2 regions of the Gudongella oleilytica genome follow, and region 1 is predicted to be linked to the other one. Evidence: a T-box and tRNA genes for the amino acid it is inferred to sense, from the RefSeq annotation. Region 1 holds a T-box; the other holds one or more tRNA genes.
The links. A T-box is a leader RNA that pairs with one kind of tRNA and senses whether it is charged. The one in region 1 lies ahead of ileS (isoleucine--tRNA ligase), so its partner is inferred to be a tRNA-Ile.

Region 1 (7,319 bases):
GTATGGAAGAAAGACATGCTGATAAATATGGATTCGCAAGTGCCAAATGCCGTTGCTGCAGATGCTCTTAAAAGAGGGTTGATCACTGAGCTTCCTGAGACAGACCTGATAAAAAGAGAGAAAACCTTCGGCGATTCCAGATTTGATATTTATTATGAAAGCGGACAGCGAAGGGGATTTCTTGAGGTAAAGGGAGTTACTCTTGAGGAGGATGGAGTTGCAAGGTTTCCGGATGCCCCCACCGTAAGAGGGACAAAACACATAATGGAGCTTATTAAAGCAAAGGAGGAGGGCTATGAAGCCTCGATCCTGTTCCTCGTCCAGATGGAGGGTCCCAAATACTTTGAGCCAAACAAAAGCATGGACCCCGGCTTTGCAGATGCGGTCAAGCTTGCAAAGAGTAGAGGCGTCAGGGTACTTGCCTACGACTCTATAGTTACCCCGAATACAATATACATTGGAAAAAGTCTTAAAAAATAACAGCCCGCAAAAATGCGGGCTGTATCCTTTAGTTTTTCTCAAGAAGCATACCGGTTTCTAATCCGTTAAGATCCTGCTTCTCCATATCGGTCTTATCTGATGCAATGATTTCTGTTGCCAGAGTCTCAGTTTTTATAAACTCCTCGTATTCCTTAACAGCTTCTCTGATCGGCTCTTCTCCGTTATAGAATATCCTGATGGTATCGAGTATCTCGTAGCCGTTAGCCTTTCTCATCTGCTGGACCTTGGATATAAACTCCCTTGCATAGCCCTCATCCAAAAGCTCCTTGGTAAGAGTAGTGTCCAGGATCACGAAAAGGTTGTTTTCCATTACCACGTTGAAGCCTTCCTTGGAGGAAATTGTTACCTGTACGAAATCCTTCACTATCTCGGTGTCTGCTCCGTCAAGATTCATCGTTACCTTGCCTTCCCTTTCCAGAAATCCGGCAAGTTCCTTGGCGTCAGCCTCAGCCAATGCCTTTCCAAAGGACTTTATCTTAGATCCCAGTGTAGGACCCGCTTCCTTGAAGTTCGGCTTAAGGGAGTAGTTCATAAACTGTGAAAGGTCCTTCTCAAATACGACCTTCTTCACGTTAAGCTCCTCCATCATAAGCGGTACAAGGTCACCGATAAGCTCCTCATATTTCCCGTCTATAACCACCTCGTTAAGAGGTTGTCTTACCTTGATCCTTACGTTCTCCCTGGATGCTCTTCCAAGAGCCACAAGGTTCCTTACAAGATCCATTTTATCCTCAAGGTTCTTATCTATAAGCTCAGCTCTTGCCTGGGGATAGAAGTCTATGTGGACCGACTCGCCGCCGGTAAGGTTTCTGTAAAGCTCCTCTGATATAAATGGAACGAACGGCGCAATGATCTTGCATAGGTCTACCATTATCTCATAAGTTGTATTGTATACCGACTTCTTGTCGTCGTCAAGCTGAGTTGACCAGAACCTTCTCCTGTTTCTTCTTATATACCAGTTTGAAAGGTCCTCTATGACAAACTCCTGGATAGCCCTTACAGTCCTTGTAAGCTCGAATATGTCCATATTCTCCTTGGACTCACTCAAAAGCGTATTGAACTTCGAAAGTATCCATCTGTCTATCTCAGGTCTTTCCTCATATGGCACGAAGAACTCCCTTGGGTCTATGTCGTCAGTGTTTGCATACATCGAGAAGAAGTTGTACACGTTTCTGATGCTTCTGAAGAATTTGGATTCAACCTCCTTCAAGCCGTCCTCGTCGAACTTGGTCGGTGTCCATGGCGGTGATACATATATCAGGTACCATCTCAATACGTCAGCTCCGTATCTGTCGAACAGATCGAAAGGATCTACCGTATTGCCTCTTGACTTGGACATTTTCTTTCCGTCCTTGTCCAGAACGAGGTCGTTTACCAGTACATTCTTATATGGCGACTGCCCCATTACAAAGGTGGATATCGCTATAAGTGAATAGAACCAGCCTCTTGTCTGGTCGATTCCCTCGCATATAAAGTCAGCGGGGAAAAGCGTGTCAAAGTCGTCCTTGTGCTCAAATGGATAATGATGCTGAGCAAACGGCATGGCACCGCTGTCGAACCAGCAGTCTATTACATCCTTCTCCCTGGTCATCACTCCATCGCAATGAGGACAGTTGAAGTGGATATCGTCGACATATGGCCTGTGAAGATCTATATCAGGGCTTACTTCCACTATTGCCCTGTCTATAAGCTCCTGCCTTGACCCTACGCTGTCTGTGTGTCCGCATTTGTCACATCTCCATATGGGGAATGGTGTACCCCAGTATCTGCTTCTTGATATTGCCCAGTCGTTTACATTCTCAAGCCAGTTTCCGAACCTCTTCTCACCGACGAAATCCGGGAACCAGTTTACGCTGTTGTTGTTTGCCACAAGCTGATCCTTCAGCTTGGTCATCTCTATATACCAGGACGGCTTTGCGTAATACAAAAGCGGAGTCCTGCATCTCCAGCAGTGTGGATAGTTGTGGTCAATCTTTTCCTTCTTGAACAGCTTGCCGTTCTCCTTGAGCCATGCGATTATGTGCTTGTCGGCATCCATAACGAACATATCTGCCCATGGGGTCTCGGTGAATTTTCCTTCCTCCGATACCGGATTTACGACAGGAAGTCCATATCTCATTCCTGTATTGTAGTCGTCCTCGCCAAAGGCCGGTGCCGTATGAACTATGCCTGTTCCATCCTCAGTTGTAACATAATCTGCAACAGTAACGTAGAATGCCTTGCCTGGAACCTTCACAAATGGTATCAGCTGCTCATACTCAAGGTGCTCAAGGGTGCTTCCCTTCATTTCCTCAAGTATCTCATAGTCCTCACCGAGATTCTTGTCAGCAAGAACCTTTGCCAGGATGTATACCACATCATCCTTCTTAGCTCTTACATAGGTTTCCTCAGGTGATACAGTTACGCATACGTTTGAAGGAAGAGTCCATGGTGTAGTTGTCCATGCCAACAGGTATTCATCCCTGTCCTTGACCTTGAACTTTACAGTTACAGTCTCAGTCTTTATCTCCTCGTATCCAAGGGCTACCTCGTGTGATGCAAGTCCTGTACCGCATCTTGAGCAATATGGAAGGATCTTGTGTCCCTCATATATATAGCCTTCCTTGTAGAACTTGTCCAGTATCCACCAGACAGATTCGATATAGTCATTATCAAGGGTTACATAGGGATTATCCATGTCGATAAGGTATGCCATTCTCTCTGTCATCTCTCTCCAGAGCTTCTCATACTTCCATACCGACTCCCTGCATTTTGCATTGAATTCTTCAAGTCCGAAGTTTTCAATGTCCTGCTTGCTCTCAAGGCTAAGCTGCTTCTCAACCTCGATCTCTACCGGCAGTCCGTGGGTATCCCAGCCCGCCTTTCTCTTTACCTGATAGCCCTGCATAGTTTTGTATCTGCACGTCAAATCCTTAAGAGTCCTGGCCATAACGTGATGGATCCCCGGCTTGCCGTTGGCTGTCGGAGGTCCCTCATAGAAAATGTAGGTCTTCTCAGGGTCTCTTGATTCAACTGATCTGTGCAGAAGGTCGATTTCTTTCCAATACTTGGATATGCTGTCTTCTCTTGACTTTACAGGTTCGTTTGACAACTCATTAAACCTTTTCACACTCACCACTCCTTCACTAAAATTAAAATCCCTAAGTCAAAGACTTAGGGACGAAATATCGCGGTACCACCCAAATTACAGGAACATCCTGTCACTCATTATTGTCTAACGTCTACACGCAGCACCTTACTTTTTTCAGGTGCCAAGCTCCGGGGTGATCTTCACCGAGTTCGACATGACGCTCTTTCACCATTCCTGAACGCCTCTCTATAATGTCTCGTCTCAACTACTGTCCCCTTCACAGCCCTATATTCGATTGTACGCTTGTGTAATAATATACCCGAAGGACTCTATTTTGTCAAGTCCTCAGCCATTTCTTCCTGAAGCTGCCTCAGCCTGAATATCTCGGTGGTCTGATCAAGCTCGACCATGTCGTAGGTCAGGAAGTCACCCTTCTTTACATCTACCTTAATCCTTGCGTTATCGTTAATAAGACCTATTGGAACAAGCTTCTCTTCCCTGGCCCTTCCGTACTCCTCAATGCTTCCAAATACGGTATATTCACCTATACCATCCAGATGCTCCCCTGCCTTAAGGTCCTTCTTGGCTCTTGTTATCACCTCAGCTACCGGCAGGTCTCCCTTGGGAACTATTGAGCCTTCCCCGTAAATTGCTGCCTTTGCTATTGAAATTGGGGTCTCGAGGCTTGTCAGGTGGTATGGCCTGAAGAGCACGTAGTTGGGACCATCCCCCATTTTAAGGAACCTCATCTCGCTGTGTACCTGCGGCTGATCTGTAGTGATTACGGCATACACGCCAGGTGCCACGCCAAAGGTAAAATCTACGATTCCATAGCCGTTAAGGATCCCGCCTTCCTCCTTAAGGGAATAGATCCTTGGTAGCTCTTCCACAGTCCCTGTTGGCCCGTGGCCTCCCCTTACATCCGGGATGAAGCCCGATGCATTGGCCATAGCAGCCATTTCAACCATGGTATTTGTAGCGTCTATAAATGAAGCAAGCCTAAGCGGCTTAAGACCTGAGGCCTTGGCTTTTTCCTCGACCTGATCTGGCGTTACGTAGAAATCCAGAGGATTGTTCTTTCCTTTTCCAAGGGCAAGGACCTTAAAGCCTGAAGCCACAGCGAAGTCATAAAGCTCCATTGCAGCGCCTGGCTCATCCCCTGCAGAACCTGTATATACCACTCCTGCCTTTTTTGCGAGCTTATTCAGGTATGGACCTGCAACAACGTCAGACTCAACGTTAAGCATAACAACGTGCTTCCTGTTGTCGATAGCGCCAAGGGCGATCCTTGCTCCTGTTTCTGGGACCCCGGTGGCATCGACCACCACATCCACAAGATTTGCCTTCAAGGCAAGTGCGTAGTCGTCAGTAACTACGAACCTCTTCATTTCCATCCCTATATTTATATCTTCAACGCTCTTAGCAACAACGATCTGTTCTCTGCCTATTCCCGCCAGCTGGAATGCCTTCAATGAATCCTCCAGCTTGTGGCTCGCAACCACGGAGGGCTCCATCCCCTTGACTCTGAGCAGCTGGCTAACCAAGCCCTTACCCATCATCCCGGCACCTACAAGACACACCTTGATAGGCCTATTCTCTTTTTCCAACTCCTCCAGCTTTTTCCTTAGTCCAAGCATAGCTTCCTCCTGAAATTTCGCTTAGGACGTTATATAAACAATCCTATTCTATAATAAACCTGTTGAACCAGCATTTCAACTAAAATTTGACGCTTGCACTGTTCCCGGCAATGTAGCCGCTTGTCCAGGCCCACTGGAGATTATATCCTCCGCAGTCGCCATCAACATCGAGAAGCTCACCTGCAAAGTACAACCCCTTTACAAGCCTCGATTCCATTGTCGCAGGATCGATATCCTTTGTGAGCACCCCTCCTGCAGTAGTCTGAGCCTGCCCCCAGCCGTTGTGCCCAATCACTTCAAAGCTCCAGCAGGTCAAAATATGAGCTATGCTCCTTAGTTCATCCACAGAAATATCCTTAGCCAATTTATCCTTATCAAGCTTTAACTCTTTAATGACAGGTATAATGAGCCTCTTATTTACCATTCCGATCAGGAAATCCTCAAGTTTTTTTTCAGGCATCCAGCCTCTTCTCTTCTCCAGATAACCCAACAGCTCCTCCTCGGACCTATTGAGGATGATGGAAACATCCAGTCTGACCCGCCTGGATCCTTCAAGTGCAATAACTGCTTCCCTGCTAAGCTGAAGGATCGGCGGACCGCTTATGCCGTAATCTGTGAAAAGTATGTCCCCATGATCCTCCTTGATAAGCTCTCCATCGATAAAAAGCGAAGCCTTTCCGACAACCTTTGTGCCATTTATCTGCTTTAGTTTGTCGCTCTTAAGCTTAAGCTGAACAAGAGATGGAGTCGCCGGGATAACCTTATGCCCAAGTGATTTGGCGATGGGGTAACCGTTGCCGTCAGATCCGGATACAGGCATGGCCATTCCGCCGGTTGCAAGGATCACCCTGTCAGCAGCGAGGCTTTCACCTGATTTAAGATATACCTTGAATTTTCCGTCCCTCGCAATCTTAGATACGCTACAATTTACCCTTACCTCTACACCAAGCCTGTCAGCTTCGTATCTAAGGACATCAAGGACTGAGGAAGCCTGGAACGACAGCGGATAGATCTTGCCGTTGTCCTCTGATGCAGGAGCAATTCCAAGATGCTCAAAAAATTCTATAACAGAGTCTCTTCCAAATATTGAAAGAGCCTTCTCAATAAACGCCTTATCTGTACCATGAAAATGTACCAACCTTACATCCTCATTGGTGTAGTTGCATCTTCCATTCCCTGTGGCAAGGAGCTTTTTACCTACCCTGTCATTCTTTTCAAGGATGGTAACCTCAGCACCATTTCTTGCAGCAACAATGGATGCCATAAGTCCGGATGCCCCTCCGCCGACTATTATTATTTTGTTCTTCATTGTAATCACCTGACCTGTATGAAAAGTATAGGGCTATGTATAGATTATATAGAAGTATCCCCATAATGGCTATGGGGATACGGGAATTTTGTTGGTTGAGATAGAGAAAGCTTCAATTGTGTTAGCTCTATTGCTAATACTACTCTTCCATAACTGGAATTATAAAGTTTTGTAAGAATATCTATAAAATGAACTTTATCGAACATTGTAGCCCTCCTTAATACTCTGTCTGTTCCTCTTCAGCTACCCAACCGTAGGTGCTCTCCACTTCATCGTAGAAGTTGCCAGCCATCTTCTCAGCCTGTCTCATTACAACTGTCATAGCTTGGATCCTCTTATCAGGTGGATAGTCGTACTTCTTAAGTAGTCGCTTTATGACCCTCCTTATGTTTGCTCTGGCACTCTTACGGATGTTCCAGTCGACGGTAGTGTTGCTCCTTATAGCCTCTGTCAGTTCCCTTGCTATCTTCTTCAGGATCTCATCCTCCATAAGCTGCTTTACAAGGTCATCTGCTGTAAGAGCATAGTAGAATGCAATCTCATCCTCCGAAAGTCCCAGCTTCTTCTCTTCATCCTGAGATGCCTTGATCTCATGAGCCATTCTGATAAGCTCTTCAAGCACTTCAACGTTTGTAAGTGATTGGTTCCTGTATTTGTTGAGGGCTCTTGTGAGCATTTCTGAGAACTTCTCTGACTTGACGAGGTTCGTTCTCTCAATGGTCTTGATCTTTCCTTCAAGGAGCTTCCTGAGCATTTCAACTGCAAGGTTCTTATGGTCCATATGTCTTATCTCATTGAGGAA
Region 2 (7,319 bases), 440 kb from region 1:
GAACCTGAAACCCTATGCTTACAAGCAGTGGAAGCACGTTAAAAGTGTGACCGCGTACTTTTTGTAGAACGGGCCAGCGAGTTATGATATGCAGCGAGGTTAAGTAATTAAGTTACGGAGCCGTAGGGAAACCGAGTCTTAACAGGGCGGATATAGTTGCATGTCATAGACCCGAAACCGGGTGACCTATCCATGGGCAGAGTGAAGTTTTAGTAAAATAAAATGGAGGCTCGAACCCGGTAGCGTTTAAAAGCTATGGGATGACCTGTGGATAGGGGTGAAAAGCCAATCGAACTCGGAGATAGCTGGTTCTCCTCGAAATAGCTTTAGGGCTAGCCTCAAGAATGGATGAGATGGAGGTAGAGCACTGAATGGTCTAGGGGCACATAGTGTTACCAAAACCTATCAAACTCCGAATGCCATACTCATAAGCTTGGGAGTCAGACTGTGGGGGATAAGCTTCATAGTCAAAAGGGAAAGAGCCCAGATCACCAGCTAAGGTCCCAAAATACTGATTAAGTGGTAAAGGATGTGAGGTTTCACAGACAACCAGGATGTTGGCTTAGAAGCAGCCATACATTTAAAGAGTGCGTAATAGCTCACTGGTCGAGAGACCTTGCGCCGAAGATTTCCGGGGCTAAAATCAGATACCGAAGCTGTGGGATGTATAAATACATCGGTAGAGGAGCATTGTGTAAGGGACGAAGGTGTACCGAAAGGAGCGCTGGACATTACACAAGAGAGAATGCTGGCATAAGTAGCGAAAGGTGAGTGAGAATCTCACCCGTCGAAAACCTAAGGTTTCCTGAGGAAGGCTCGTCCACTCAGGGTAAGTCGGGACCTAAGCCAAGGCTGAAAAGCGTAGGTGATGGACAACAGGTTATGATTCCTGTACTGGAGGTATTCGTTAACAGAGAAGTGGGGACGCAGGAGGATATGCAGAGCGTGCGGTTGGAAGAGCACGTCTAAGCACGTAGGGAGAGAAGACAGGCAAATCCGTTTTCTTAATGATCCTGAGGTGTGATGGGGATCGAAAAACAAGTAGAGAAGCTGCAGACTCCACACTGCCAAGAAAAGCCACTATCGAGAATATTTTCACCCGTACCGCAAACCGACACAGGTAGGTGAGGAGAGAATCCTAAGACGAGCGGAAGAACCTTTGTTAAGGAACTCGGCAAAATAGCCCCGTAACTTCGGGAGAAGGGGTGCCATTTGGAGTGGATATCATACGATATATAAGCTTTGGATGGCCGCAGTGAAAAGGCCCAAGCGACTGTTTACCAAAAACACAACTCTCTGCTAAGTCGAAAGACGAAGTATAGGGGGTGACACCTGCCCGGTGCTGGAAGGTTAAGGGGAATGCTTAGAGGAAACTCGAAGGTGTGAACTTAAGCCCCAGTAAACGGCGGCCGTAACTATAACGGTCCTAAGGTAGCGAAATTCCTTGTCGGGTAAGTTCCGACCCGCACGAAAGGTGTAACGATTTGGGCACTGTCTCAACAAAGGATCCGGTGAAATTGTAGTACTCGTGAAGATGCGAGTTACCCGCGACAGGACGGAAAGACCCCGTGGAGCTTTACTGCAGGCTGACATTGGATTTTGGCATTGCATGTACAGGATAGGTGGGAGGCATAGAAGCAAGTGCGCCAGTATTTGTGGAGCCGTCCTTGGGATACCACTCTTGTGATGCTGAAATTCTAACCTGGCACCGTGAAACCGGTGTGGGGACACTGTCAGTTGGGCAGTTTGACTGGGGCGGTCGCCTCCTAAAAAGTAACGGAGGCGCTCAAAGGTTTCCTCAGCACGGTCGGAAATCGTGCGAAGAGTGTAAAGGCAGAAGGAAGCTTGACTGCGACACCAACAAGTGGAGCAGGAACGAAAGTTGGACTTAGTGATCCGGTGGTACCGCGTGGAAGGGCCATCGCTCAACGGATAAAAGCTACCCCGGGGATAACAGGCTTATACCCCCCAAGAGTCCACATCGACGGGGGTGTTTGGCACCTCGATGTCGGCTCGTCTCATCCTGGGGCTGAAGTAGGTCCCAAGGGTTGGGCTGTTCGCCCATTAAAGAGGCACGCGAGCTGGGTTCAGAACGTCGTGAGACAGTTCGGTCCCTATCCGTCGTGGGCGCAGGAAATTTGAGAGGAGCTGTCCTTAGTACGAGAGGACCGGGATGGACAAACCTATGGTGAATCAGTTGTCTTGCCAAAGGCATGGCTGAGTAGCTAAGTTTGGACGGGATAAGTGCTGAAGGCATCTAAGCACGAAGCCCCCCTCAAGATGAGATTTCCCATCACGGAAGTGAGTAAGACACCAGGAAGACGACCTGGTAGATAGGTCTCAGGTGAAAGAGCAGCAATGCTTGAAGCTAAGAGATACTAATATGTCGAGGACTTGACCTAAACCAATGCACAATGCACAATTGTGGAAGTAAGGATTTAGGGTCTAAGACCCAAGAGAATGACCCAAGTAATTGTGAACTGTGAACTGAGAATTGTGAATTGAAAGAAGTAATGTTTGTTCTTAGAAAGATTTAGTTTTCGTCTGGTGACGATAGCAAGAGGGAGACACCTGTACCCATACCGAACACAGAAGTTAAGCCTCTTAACGCCGATGGTACTTGGTTGGAAACGACCTGGGAGAGTAGGAAGTTGCCAGACTAATGACCTAACATAGCGAACGGAAGTAAGCTTTAGCAGGTCAGATGTCGCGCAGTCCAAATCTATGATTTGGCAAACGCAGCCGACTCTATTCTTAGGTAGCTCAATGGCGGAGCAACCGGCTGTTAACCGGTAGGTTGTGGGTTCGAGTCCCACCCTGAGAGCCAGAGTATGCCGGGGTGGCGGAACTGGCAGACGCACAGGACTTAAAATCCTGCGACCCTTAAAGTCGTACCGGTTCGATTCCGGTCCTCGGCACCATAACTCTATGGCATAAAAGGGTTAAAAAATTGACGCGGGATGGAGCAGTCTGGTAGCTCGTCGGGCTCATAACCCGGAGGTCGTAGGTTCAAATCCTGCTCCCGCAACCATAATTTACTCCGTAGGAAATCAATTGCGGAGTGCCAGGTTGGTGCAACCATTATATTTAACTTGGCGGCGTAGCTCAGTTGGCTAGAGCATGCGGTTCATACCCGCAGTGTCAGCGGTTCAAATCCGTTCGCCGCTACCACATTTTAACTAAAAATATAGGCCCTATGGTCAAGCGGTTAAGACACCGCCCTTTCACGGCGGTAACCCGGGTTCGAGTCCCGGTAGGGTCACCATTAGTGGGCGCATAGCTCAGTTGGGAGAGCACCTGCCTTACAAGCAGGGGGTCACAGGTTCGAGCCCTGTTGTGCCCACCACTTACATCAATGAACAATTTATAATGCACAATGCACAATTAAAAAATCACCTTCTGTCACAAAATCACAGGGTATTCTGAAATAATTGTGAACTGTGAATTTAGAATTGTGAATTATAACTATCATTGGCCTGGTAGTTCAGTTGGTTAGAATGCCAGCCTGTCACGCTGGAGGTCGAGGGTTCGAGTCCCTTCCAGGTCGCCAATTTTCAATTGACAGTGTACAATTGACAATTGACAATTGAAACATAACAAATATTTTAAGGATAATTATTTAATTGTCAACTGTCAATTATGTAATTGTCAATTGCTTAAGCTGGCGTAGCTCAATCGGCAGAGCAACTGACTTGTAATCAGTAGGTTGGGGGTTCAATTCCTCTCGCCAGCTCCATTGAAGTACTCCATAGGAAATCGTTAGGTGTCCTTTAGGATTGATGCATAGCAAGGGAATAGATATGGAGGAGTTCCCGAGTGGCCAAAGGGGACGGACTGTAAATCCGTTAGCTAAGCTTTCAGTGGTTCAAATCCACTCTCCTCCACCAAATAAACTTAATAAATATGCGGGTGTAGCTCAGTGGTAGAGCCCCAGCCTTCCAAGCTGGTTGCGAGGGTTCGATTCCCTTCACCCGCTCCACCAAAATCTAAAAGTTTATAAACATGCACCTATAGCTCAGTAGGATAGAGCAACGGACTTCTAATCCGTGTGCCGGGGGTTCGAATCCTCCTAGGTGCACCATAGTGTTGGGGTGTAGCCAAGTCGGTAAGGCACTAGACTTTGACTCTAGCATTCCACAGGTTCGAGTCCTGTCACCCCAGCCATTTTTAACTAGTTAACCTATACTGCATGCAGTATATTTTTTTACCAATAATATAATATGATCCATTAGCTCAGTCGGTAGAGCACCTGACTTTTAATCAGGGTGTCCCGCGTTCGAGTCGCGGATGGATCACCATTTGGAGAGGTACCGAAGCGGTCATAACGGGGCGGTCTTGAAAACCGTTAGGGCTTTGCGGCCCACGTGGGTTCGAATCCCACCCTCTCCGCCAAAAGGAGAAGTACTCAAGTGGCTGAAGAGGCTCCCCTGCTAAGGGAGTAGGTCCTGATAAGGGGCGCGAGGGTTCAAATCCCTCCTTCTCCGCCATAAGATGGGGGCCTTTAGCTCAGTCGGTTAGAGCGCCCGGCTCATAACCGGTAGGTCCGGGGTTCGAGTCCCTGAAGGCCCACCAACTACAAATTTGTAGTTACCTGCCCAGATAGCTCAGTCGGTAGAGCAGTGGACTGAAAATCCACGTGTCGCTGGTTCGATTCCGGCTCTGGGCACCATCCCATCTATTCACAAGCTGCAATTTTTCAAAACATCTTATGATGAGTTTGATGGATTGATTTGTGAATTATTTTAATACAGGGGCGTAGTTAAACGGTATAACAGCGGTCTCCAAAACCGTCGATGAGGGTTCGATTCCTTCCGCCCCTGCCATTTTATTTAACAAGGACTTGTAGCTCAGGCGGTTAGAGCGCACGCCTGATAAGCGTGAGGTCGGTGGTTCGAGTCCACCCAGGTCCACCACCATTTGTCATTAATTTGATAAATGGGCCTTTAGCTCAGTCGGTTAGAGCGCCCGGCTCATAACCGGTAGGTCCGGGGTTCGAGTCCCTGAAGGCCCACCAAAGAGAAAAACTCATCGAATGATGAGTTTTTCTGTTTTAAACCAATATAGATAATAGATGCTCTCTGATCAGTGTTTTGATATTGCCGATATTCAGATTTTTCCCAGATGATACTATCACATATCCGCTTGGTATACTCATATCCATATTTGAGAAGCATTCTTCAGTGAATTCCAGATTGCTTATATCGATCAGAGCAACCTCAAGCTCATTTTCATTTGTTGCATAGATTAGCTCATAGGATATAGTAAAAGTATTGTCATCTCTTAGGTCGATTGACCATCCTTGTGCATAAAAGCGTATAGGCATATTATAATCAGAGGTATAGCTACCATTTATGGTCAACATCTCTCCAGTAATTCCAAGCTCAACGATATGGAGATCTATTATATGGTCATTGTCCAAGATACTTACTTTTTTACTATCATGAATGATCCGTATCAGACTTAGCAAACCAGGCATAGAGCATAGATCATCATGGTTATGTCTTAATATGATTTCTCTTAAATAAGAAGAGCCGGTTTCTGTGAATTCTTTGTAGAAATCAATACATTCTTTACCTGTATACTGATCCTTGCGAAAAATTCCTAAGTTCTCTTCAACTGTTCTCAGCTTAAGATTTGGAAGGTTGAAAAAGATACTGTTGTTCTTAAGCAGCTTAAAGAGATCCAAAGATTCTATAGGAGGCATAGAGATACGATTCTTATCCATTCTAGCCTTTATAAAAGGAATATCAAAGGCATCCCCGTTATAGGTGACGACAAGGGATCTTGCATTCACATAAGGTAGAAGGGCTAAAAGTATATCTTTTTCTTCTGAAGAGTTTTCAGCAAATAGCTGCTCTATAAACCATTCCTTACTTTCTGTGTCATAGTAGGCAAGACCTATAAGATATATCCAGTTATATTTGCTTGAAAGTCCTGTGGTTTCAATGTCCAGGATCAAAAGCTTCTTAAGGTCGATAAATGGATATTCTCCTGGATTAGGACTGATGGGCATCTTAAGTATTTTCATAAATCATAGCTCCTTATGTTTTGGGATGCAAATATTGCTTTTACTGATAGGAAAAATAGTATACAATAATTATATCATATAATCGGGAGGAAGCTAATTTGGAAATAGAGACTAAACAGAGGAAAACCATAGGTTCAGTTATAAAAGCCATAGAGATAATAAATTATATTGCTGAAAGCGAGCACGAAATGGGTGCGACTGAAATCAGCGAGGGTTTAGGCTATGGGGTTAGCGCAACCTATCATTTGCTGAATACCCTTAAAGAGTCAAACTTTATCACGCAGAACGAGAGGACTAAAAAATATCAGCTTAGCCTGAAATTGTGGCAGCTGGGTATGAAGGCATTTAGCCAGAACAATCTTGGTACAGCACTGAGACAATTCCTGGTGAGGCTTAAGAAAGAAACAGGAGAGACGGCCAATCTTACAGTTCTGGATAGGAAATCAATTGTTTACATTGCGCAGGAGGAAAGTGACAAACTAATAAAAATGTTTACAAAAACAGGAGCTACTGCACCATTACATTGCACAGCATCCGGGAAGATATTTCTTGCTTATATGGATGAAATCAAAAGGGACGAGATCCTCAAGGGCTATGTAATGACTAAATTCACCGATAATACTATTACCACAAAGAAGCAGCTTTTCAATGAATTGAAGGAGATAAGAGAAAAGGGCTATGGTTTTGACGTAGAGGAAAGAGATGATGATGTGTCATGTGTGGCAGCTCCCGTATTTGGAGCCAACGGTGAAGTATTGGCATGCATTTCGATATCTGGACCTCATACCAGGTTTACTGAAGCAAATAAACTCAAGTGGACTGAAATTATATTGCAGGTGTCAAAGGATGCATCTGCGTTCCTGAACAACGAAAAATAGCTAACAATTTTACCGCCTCAGCTATTTTATTAGTCTGAGGCGTTGTTGTATTCTCGAGAAAAAATGTCAGATTGTAGTCTCGAATAGCTCTCTGATTTTATCCATATCATTGGTCATTCCAAGTAAGAGCATTAGTTTGATTCTAGCTTTTTGTCCAGGAAGATTCCCTCCAAATATGACCCCCATATCTCTTAAATGCTTACCTCCACCTTCATACCCATAGGTATACAAGACCCTCCCGGTATTGCATCTCGATACAAGAACGACAGGGATAGAAGCGATTATTGCTTGCTTTATCCCGCTTATCATCTGTGGGGGTACATTACCTCTGCCAAGACCCTCAATCACTATACCCTTATAACCAGACTGGATATAAAAACTGAAGATATCTGAACCAAGTCCCGGTACAGCTT

Region 2: it encodes a tRNA-Ile, which carries the amino acid that the T-box ahead of ileS (isoleucine--tRNA ligase) is inferred to sense. The anticodon was not compared.

What each region holds. Positions count from the first base shown of each region.
Region 1 covers NZ_CP035130.1:1,885,413-1,892,731, forward strand. Annotated here, with positions in the region: gene sfsA (DNA/RNA nuclease SfsA) at 1-480, shown strand, start outside; gene ileS (isoleucine--tRNA ligase) at 509-3,610, opposite strand; T-box leader at 3,654-3,861, opposite strand; gene EC328_RS09165 (NAD(P)H-dependent oxidoreductase) at 3,901-5,208, opposite strand; gene EC328_RS09170 (BaiN/RdsA family NAD(P)/FAD-dependent oxidoreductase) at 5,288-6,517, opposite strand; gene EC328_RS11535 (hypothetical protein) at 6,562-6,723, opposite strand; gene EC328_RS09175 (type I restriction endonuclease subunit R) at 6,735-7,319, opposite strand, start outside.
Region 2 covers NZ_CP035130.1:1,443,682-1,451,000, reverse strand. Annotated here, with positions in the region: rRNA gene EC328_RS06960 (23S ribosomal RNA) at 1-2,402, shown strand, start outside; rRNA gene rrf (5S ribosomal RNA) at 2,544-2,660, shown strand; tRNA gene EC328_RS06950 (tRNA-Asn) at 2,753-2,827, shown strand; tRNA gene EC328_RS06945 (tRNA-Leu) at 2,834-2,921, shown strand; tRNA gene EC328_RS06940 (tRNA-Met) at 2,955-3,031, shown strand; tRNA gene EC328_RS06935 (tRNA-Met) at 3,095-3,171, shown strand; tRNA gene EC328_RS06930 (tRNA-Glu) at 3,191-3,265, shown strand; tRNA gene EC328_RS06925 (tRNA-Val) at 3,271-3,346, shown strand; tRNA gene EC328_RS06920 (tRNA-Asp) at 3,474-3,550, shown strand; tRNA gene EC328_RS06915 (tRNA-Thr) at 3,661-3,736, shown strand; tRNA gene EC328_RS06910 (tRNA-Tyr) at 3,803-3,887, shown strand; tRNA gene EC328_RS06905 (tRNA-Gly) at 3,906-3,979, shown strand; tRNA gene EC328_RS06900 (tRNA-Arg) at 4,005-4,081, shown strand; tRNA gene EC328_RS06895 (tRNA-Gln) at 4,088-4,164, shown strand; tRNA gene EC328_RS06890 (tRNA-Lys) at 4,223-4,298, shown strand; tRNA gene EC328_RS06885 (tRNA-Ser) at 4,302-4,392, shown strand; tRNA gene EC328_RS06880 (tRNA-Ser) at 4,396-4,487, shown strand; tRNA gene EC328_RS06875 (tRNA-Ile) at 4,496-4,572, shown strand; tRNA gene EC328_RS06870 (tRNA-Phe) at 4,594-4,669, shown strand; tRNA gene EC328_RS06865 (tRNA-Trp) at 4,750-4,823, shown strand; tRNA gene EC328_RS06860 (tRNA-Ile) at 4,837-4,913, shown strand; tRNA gene EC328_RS06855 (tRNA-Ile) at 4,938-5,014, shown strand; gene EC328_RS06850 (ribonuclease H-like domain-containing protein) at 5,051-6,028, opposite strand; gene EC328_RS06845 (IclR family transcriptional regulator) at 6,127-6,906, shown strand; gene EC328_RS06840 (asparaginase) at 6,973-7,319, opposite strand, start outside.